Regions from separate parts of the Massilia paldalensis genome, predicted to be linked through region 2. Evidence: riboswitches for the same ligand, from Rfam matches in the RefSeq annotation. Region 2 holds a riboswitch; the other holds the start of a gene.

Region 1 (3,852 bases), on a different contig from region 2:
GTTGATGCGTTCCTCGTCCAGCAGGTCGCTGCCGCCCTTGAGCGCGGCGTAGAACACGTGGGTGGTGTCGCGCGCCGCCTCGAGCGCGCGGGCGGTGGCGGCGGCATCGGTGAGGTCGGCCTTGATGCTCTCGACGCCATCCACGAGGGTGCGCGGCAGCGCGCGCACCGTCCAGTCGGGACGTCCCTTCAGTTCCTGCACGACGGCGTTGCCGATGATGCCGCTGGCGCCGACCACGAGCGCCTTGTAGGGGGTATGCATGCCTGTCCTCTCGAAGCAATGGGAAATGCCATGAGCATAACGGCTCTCCGCGATCGGTGCAGGACGGTGCCGGGTCACAAGCTCCGGCGCCGCCCCGGCTGCTTCAGAAGCTGGCGCGCAGCGTCAGGCGCACGGTGCGCGGCTCCACCGGGTGCGTGTGGATGCCGTCCACGCCTTGCGCCGGCTCGCCCGGCAGGCGCGACGTGTAGTAGTAGTCGACGTCGCTGGCCTGGCGGTCGAACAGGTTGAACACGTCGGCCGTCAGTTGCCAGCGGCGGTCGACGCGGTAGCCCACGCGCAGGTAGGCGATCGCCGTCGTGGCCGAGCGCACGCTGTCGTCCTCGACCAGGGGACGCGGTCCGAAGTAGCGCATCTGGAAGGCGCCAGACCACGGCCCGACGTCGTTGACGGTGGCGCCGAACGACGCCACCTTCTCGACCGAGCCGGGGACGCGGTCGCCGGCCGGATCGAACTGGGTGTAGCGGGCGCGCGACCAGGCCAGGTCGAGGTCCAGGAGCAGCCAGCGGTTGGCCACGACATGGTTGTTCCACTCGATGCCGGAACGCTTGCTGGCGCGGCTGGGCGCCGTGTCGCCCGCATCGCCCGAGAACACGAGCTCGGACGCCGAGCGCAGCGTCCACAGCGCCGCCGAGCTTTGCAGGCCCGGCACGATCTCGCTGCGCGCGCCGATCTCGGCGCCGCGCGTCTTGACCAGCGGCGTCACCGGATCGACCGGCACCCGTTCGCGCGGCGACAGGCGCGCCGTCGTGCCGCGCGCGTCGTTGCTGTGGAAGCCCTCGCCGTAGTTGGCGAAGAATTCTGTCCTGTCCCATGGTCCGAACACGAGCGACAGCTTGGGCGAGGCGACGTGGTCGTCAGCGCGGCCCGCGTTGTCCGCGATCGAGCTGGCGACGTCGAAACGGTAGCGGTCGTAGCGCAGGCCGGCGATGGAGCGTAGCCATGGCGTCCATTGCACGGTGTTCTGGAACCAGGCAGCGCCGCTCGATTCCGACACGCGCGATTCGGCGATCGTGTCCAGCAGGCGCTGCCCGCTCGTCGCATACAGGCCGAGCGGCGCGATGCGGTCGAAGCGGCCCTGCACGCCCAATGCATTGTTCATGGGCCGGCCCGCGAGCTGGCCGAACCACGTGTGGGCAACGTCGAAGCCCGCCGTCTTGCGCCGTTCCGTCTGCAGGAACTGGTCGCCGTTCACGGGGTCGTCGAGGAAGTAGGTGAAGTCGTTGTACAGCGCCAGGTCGGAGCGCAGCGCATAGGCATGCGCCTCGGTCAGCGTGTCCTGCGTGCGGCGGCGCCATTCCGTGGACAGGCTGTAGCGCGCCGTGCGGCCGCCGTCGCTCGGGTCGACGGCGCCGAAGGCATCGATGGCGCCGTCCTGCACGGCGCGCAGCGGCACCTGGCTCGTCGCATGCCAGCCGCCCTTGTAGCCCATCGCCGTGACGCTGAAGCGGTCGATGCCGATGGTGGTGCTGTAGCGCAGCAGGGCCGACGATTTGTGGAAGGCTTCCGGCGCCTGCCACGGGCCGTCGTTGTGCGCCAGCTCCAGCGCATACAGCAGGTTGCCGCCCGCCGCGGCCGCCGAGTCGGCGACGACGGCGCGACGGAAGTCGTGCGCGCCCACGGTCAACGCCGCGATGCCGGCATCGAGCTTGTCGACGAGCCCCAGGTGCGCGGCGCCCGCCGAGGCGAAGTCGCCTTCGTCGGCGTAGTACGGGCCCTTGCGGTAATGGACGCGGCCGACGAGTTCCGGGATCAGGAAGTTCAGGTCCGTGTAGCCCTGGCCGTGCGCATGCGTGCGCATATTGACGGGCATGCCGTCGACGAAGGTGGCGAAGTCGGTGCCGTGGTCCAGGTTGAAGCCGCGCAGGAAGTACTGGTTCGCCTTGCCGTCGCCGCTATGCTGGGTGACGATGACGCCGGGGACGAACTCGAGGATCTCGCCCGGACGCAGGGCCGGACGGTTGGCGATCAGCGACGCCGTGACGGTGCCTTCGCTGGCGGCGTCGGACGTGCCGACGCCATTGTCGTAGTGGCCCAGCACGTGGACGGCGCTGGTGAATCCAGTGGGTCCGGTCGATTCCGCAGTCTGGCTGCCGGCCTGGGTTTGCGCATGCGCGATGGCGCACGACGCCCCCGCGATCGCGAGGATCATTGTGTTTTTCATGATGGATGAATGAAGCGCAATCCCGCCCACCTCCCCGTGGGCACGATTGAAAAGCGCGCGCGTCTGCCGACGCACGCACCACCCGTCTGGCCGGTATCCGGGCTGGCAAGGCGGACCGGCTCACCTTCCCATGCGAACGCACAGTGGTCATCGAGCCGGCCTGTCGTCGCGAGACGACGCTTGCTTACCGTTGCGGGGGCAGCACACCCTGGCCTGGCGGCGGCGCCGGCAAGCCATGTGTTTCCCGTTTAACTGCGCGCATGAAAAGCGCGCGGGCACCAAACGGGGCGATTATAAGGGTGCAGTTGCGATGCCGACAATCATCCGACGCCGGGGTCCTCCCGGACCGTCCGGGCCCGGACTCAGGCAGGAATGCGGATGAGTTTGCGCGACATCCCGCGCGGCAGGTTCTCGCGGTCCGACGGATCGGCCAGGAAGCGCGAAAGGACTTGCTCGTACAGCGGCAACTGGCTCGCGTGGCGGCGCTGGCGCATCACGCGCGGGCGGTGCATGTGCTTCAGGGCGAAGTAATCGGCCAGCAGGTCGCCCTGGGCTTCCATATTGTAGTCCGACAGCTGCGCGCCCGGCCGCAGCTCGTAGCCGTACGACAGGCCGATGCGGATGGCGCCGCGCAGCTTGACGGGATAGCCCAGCTGGTGCTGCCACACGTGCACCATCTCGTGCATGAACCAGTGGATGGTGGGTGGGTCGCCCGCCGTGTAGTCGGGCAGGAAGCAGGAGTGGTGGAAATAGATGCTGCCGTTGGGCGTCATCGCGCAGTTGCGCGGCTGGACCAGCGGCAGGTAGCGGCGGTTATGGACGCGCACGCGTCCATAGTCGATGGCGTCGCCGAACAGCAGCGACGCCATCCCGATCTCGTTCGCGGTCATCGGCCGCGCGAGGCGCCGCATGGGCTGTCGACTTCCTCAGGCAGCGCGCAGGCTGGCGGCCGACCTGGCCAGGTCGGTGATCAGGTCCCAGTCGCCGGTCTTCATCGCGTCCGCCGGGGTCAGCCAGGAGCCGCCCACGCAGGCCACGTTCTTCAGCGCCAGGAACTGCGGCGCCGTCTCCTGCGAGATGCCGCCGGTCGGGCAGAAGGTCACGTCCGGCAGCGGGCCGGCGATCGCCTTGAGCATGCCCACGCCACCCGCCGGCACGGCCGGGAACAGCTTCAGTTGCTTGAAGCCGGCTTCGCGCGCCACCATCACCTCGGACGGGGTCATGCAGCCCGGCAGCAGCGGCAGGCCGCTCTTTTTCGCGGCGTCGATCAGCGCCGGCGTCAGACCCGGCGAGACGCCGAACACGGCGCCCGCATCGCGCGCCGCGGCGAATTCTTCCGGCTGGGTCAGGGTGCCGACGCCGACGATCGCGCCTTCGACCTGGGCCATCGCGCGGATCGCGTCCAGGCC
Region 2 (3,852 bases):
GGCCAGGATGCCGTAGAAATAGCCGTGGCCGAATTCGTGGATGGTGACGAAGTCCAGGCCGTACTGGTTGATGGTGCCGGGATCGACGTTGGCGTAGCCCTCGGCCGTGAAGAAGGTCGGGTATTCCATGCCGCCCGCTTCCTCGGCGTTGTGCGGCGGGATCACGACGGTCAGCGTCTTGTACGGATAGGGCCCCAGCGTGTTCGAGAAATAGGTCAGCGAATCCTTGGACGCCTTCAGCGCCGGTTTCGCGCTCGCCTCGTATTCGGGCGGATAGAGCACGGTGATGGTCACGGGCGGGCTGCCCGGACCGGTCCAGGTGTCGACCAGCGGTTTCGCGGTGCGCTTGTCGGCCGTCCAGGCGAAGTCATGGACGTCGCCCTGCACGTAGCGATGGGTCAGCATGCCGTTCTTTTCCACCGGCGCGCCCTGGCGTTCGCCGGTGGCGCCGACGGTATAGGCCTTGGGCGCCGTGATGCGCACGTCGTAGCTGCCGAAGTCGGCGTAGAACTCGGAATTCAGGTGGAACTCGTGGACGTTCCAGCGCGGCGCGGTGGCGCCCCGTTCGCCCGGCAGTTCCAGCACGCCGATCTTCGGGAACCACTGGCCCACCAGGTGGAAACTGCCGAAGTAGCCGGTGCGCGCCATCACGCGCGGCAGCTTGGTTAGGAAGTCGATGTCCAGCGTCGTGGACGCGCCCGGCGCCACGGCGGCGGGCAGGTCGAAGCGCACGACGGTGTGGTCGGTGGCGGGGCCGTTGTCCGGGTGGACGAAGGTCCAGGGCACCCTGGCGCCGGCCTGGGCCACCGATTGCAGCGCGATGTGGCCCCATTCGCCTTCCTTGATGTCGACGCCGGAGCGGAACGCGGCGTCGCGCTGCAGCTTCTCGGTGAAGAAGGTGCTGCCGCTGCCTTCGAAGGCATTCATGTACAGGTGCAGGTAAACGCTTTTCACGGCCACCTGGCTCCGGTTGCGCCAGGTGAGCTTCTGGCGGCCTGTCACCGTGTGCTTGTCCGGGTCGAGGGTGGCGTCGATGTCGTAGTGGACGACGCGGTCGGACAGCGTCGCTTCCGTGCCCGTGCGGATCCCGCCCCAGGCATCCGGGCTGCTCGCCACACGCACGGCGGCGGCGTCCGGTGCGGCCAGCGCGATGCCGTCGGCGGACGGGGCCGGCGCCGCGGGAACGGCGGCGGACGCGGCCGATGGTGTCGCGGGCGCGGCCAGGTGGTTGGCGGCGATGGTGACGCCCACGGCGCCCGCTGCCAGCAATACGCCGATGGCGCCGGCGCGCAGCCAGCCTCCGGGCGTCGGGTTGAAACGCAAACGCATGCAAGAACCCCTTCGTATCATGTTGTTGTGACGACTATAGAGGAGTTGCCGGGCGAACAGGCGGTTTTTGCGATGGAATGCGCGAAACCCTGGCTGGAATGCATGGGAGGACGGCGAATGGGCAGGTATAATTCGCCGGTTCTGGTGCTCCCGCGCGTCTCGCGCAAGTTAAACGGGAAACATGGAGCGCGTCCGCCCCCGGCGACGCGCCAACCTGTGCTGCCCCCGCAACGGTAAGCAAGCATCGCCGCATGGCCCCATGCCGCGACAAGCCACCCCGACAGCCACCGCGCCGCGCGCACGGGAAGGCGGGGCGGTCCGTCTTGCCAGCCCGGATACCGGCCAGACGAGGGGGAAGCCGGCCGTGCGCCGCCGCTTCCATGCTTGCCGGCGTGCGGGGACGCGCGCCGGTGCAAACGACCGAATTCGAACAATACTCAATGAACCAAGCTGCCTCCTCCGGTAGCGCGCCGGCCGTCAAGCCGCTCGCGCTGGCCTGCGCCTTCGCCCTGTCCGCCCTGCTGGGCGCCTCCGCCATGGCCCAGTCCGATCCGTCCACCGTCGTCATCACGGGCGCCCGCTTCCCGAGCGTCGACCAGCTCCAGCCGATCGGCGCCACCGTCATCACCCAGGACGACATCCGCCGCGCCGGCGTCAACGACGTCAATGCCGCCATCCGCAAGATCGGCGGCGTGTTCGGCCGCCAGAGCCTGGATTCCTCGCCCGACTTCGCGCTCGACCTGCGCGGCTTCGGCACCAACAGCGCGCAGAACATGGTGATCATGGTCGACGGCGTGCGCCTGAACGAGAACGAACTCGCCAATACCGTGCTGTCGACGATTCCCATCGACACCGTCGAACGCATCGAGATCGTGCGCGGCGGCGGCAGCGTGCTGTACGGCGAAGGCGCCACCGGCGGCGTGATCCAGATCCATACGCGCCGCGCGCGCGAGCAGGGCTTGCACGGTTCCGTGTTCGCCGAGGCCGGGCAGTTCCGCGAGCACGACGTACGCGCCTCGCTGTCGGCCGTCACCGGCCCCGTCGGCGCCGACCTGAGCATCGCGCGCCAGGGCAGCAATAACTACCGCGACAACAGCGACTTCGACCAGACCACGTTCTCGCTGGGCGTGCAGACCCGCTTCGACGGCGGCCGCGCCGGCCTGCGCGTGGAAAGCGCGCGCCAGGATTCGCGCCTGCCGGGCTCGCTGACGCTGGAACAGTTCGACGACAATCCGCGTCAGTCGCTGACGCAGAAGGACTTCGGCTCGCTCGACACCGACCGCGTCAGCGCCTTCGGCGAATACCGCATCGGCAACGTCGACCTGGCCGCCGAACTGTCGCATCGCGAGCGCAGGGTGCGTTCCAACTACCTCACCGACTACACCTCGATCAGCGCCTACGACGGCCGCCAGGACCAGTTCTCGCCGCGCGCGCGCTGGGTCGGCGCCGTCGGCGGCATGCTCGACGAGCTGGTGGTCGGCGTCGACGCGATCCGCTGGAAGCGCGAGACGACATCCGACTTCTCCAGCGCGGACGCGAGCCAGACCTCGAAGGCCGTGTACTTCCGCAACGAGCTGCGCTTCGACCCGGCCCACGACGGCCGCATCGCCATCGGCGCGCGCCACGAGACCTTCGACAAGGACTACGCCGACGTGCTGGCGGGCGCGGCGGCGGAAGACCGCTCGCAGTCGCAGAACGCCTGGGAAGCGCAGGCCAGCTACCGCGTGCAGCCGCTGCTGGAACTGTATGTCAAGGCGGGGCAGAGCTACCGCGTGGCCAACGTCGACGAGAACGGCTACCGCGACAGCGCCGACATCCTCGAGGCGCAGACCTCGCACGACCTGGAATTCGGCGCGACCCTGGGCGACGCCCGGCGCAAGCTGACGGCGCGCGCCTTCCGCCACAAGCTGAACAACGAGATCTTCTACGACCCGACGCTGCTGGGCGGCTGGGGCGCCAACACCAACCTCGACCCGACCCGCCGCGAAGGCGTCGAGATCGACGCCGAGGCCGCCATCGCCCGCGACTGGCGCGCCAGCGCCCACCTGCAGCACGTGGTCGCCAAGTTCACCGACGGTCCGAACGCGGGCCGCGAGCTGGTGCTGGTGCCGAAGAACGTGCTGACGGCACGCGTTTCCTGGGTGCCGGGCAATGGCCAGTCGGCCGATGCCGGCGTGCAGTGGGTCGACAGCCAGCGCTACGGCAGCGACTTCACCAACGCCTGCGCCGCACGCATCCCGTCCTACGCCACCGTCGACGCGCGCTACGCGATCAAGCTGGGCGCCTGGGAACTGGCGGCGGCGGGGCTGAACCTGGCCGACCGCCACTACTTCAGCAACGCCTTCGGCTGCCGCTCCGGCATCTACCCGAGCGACGGCCGCCAGCTGAAACTGTCGGCGCGCTACGACTTCTAACCCCTAATTCGGGGTCAGAGCACAATATCGGGAAAATTCGGGGTCAGAGCACTTTAAGCTAAAGGTTGCATCTTGCGACTTGGTTGGCTGCCCGTCCGCTGATGGCATA

Evidence for each region. Region 2 has a riboswitch for cobalamin ahead of ACI1V7_RS12340 (TonB-dependent receptor family protein). Riboswitches for the same ligand answer to the same signal wherever they lie in the genome.
Region 1: linked by a shared signal. The riboswitch ahead of ACI1V7_RS01185 (TonB-dependent receptor) and the one ahead of ACI1V7_RS12340 (TonB-dependent receptor family protein) in region 2 are both predicted to bind cobalamin.

What each region holds. Positions count from the first base shown of each region.
Region 1 covers NZ_JBJCIU010000001.1:257,456-261,307, reverse strand. Annotated here, with positions in the region: gene ACI1V7_RS01190 (SDR family oxidoreductase) at 1-261, opposite strand, end outside; gene ACI1V7_RS01185 (TonB-dependent receptor) at 365-2,431, opposite strand; cobalamin riboswitch at 2,515-2,741, opposite strand; gene ACI1V7_RS01180 (Rhs element Vgr protein) at 2,806-3,354, opposite strand; gene eda (bifunctional 4-hydroxy-2-oxoglutarate aldolase/2-dehydro-3-deoxy-phosphogluconate aldolase) at 3,370-3,852, opposite strand, start outside.
Region 2 covers NZ_JBJCIU010000002.1:577,578-581,429, forward strand. Annotated here, with positions in the region: gene ACI1V7_RS12335 (M1 family metallopeptidase) at 1-1,329, opposite strand, end outside; cobalamin riboswitch at 1,455-1,690, shown strand; gene ACI1V7_RS12340 (TonB-dependent receptor family protein) at 1,770-3,743, shown strand.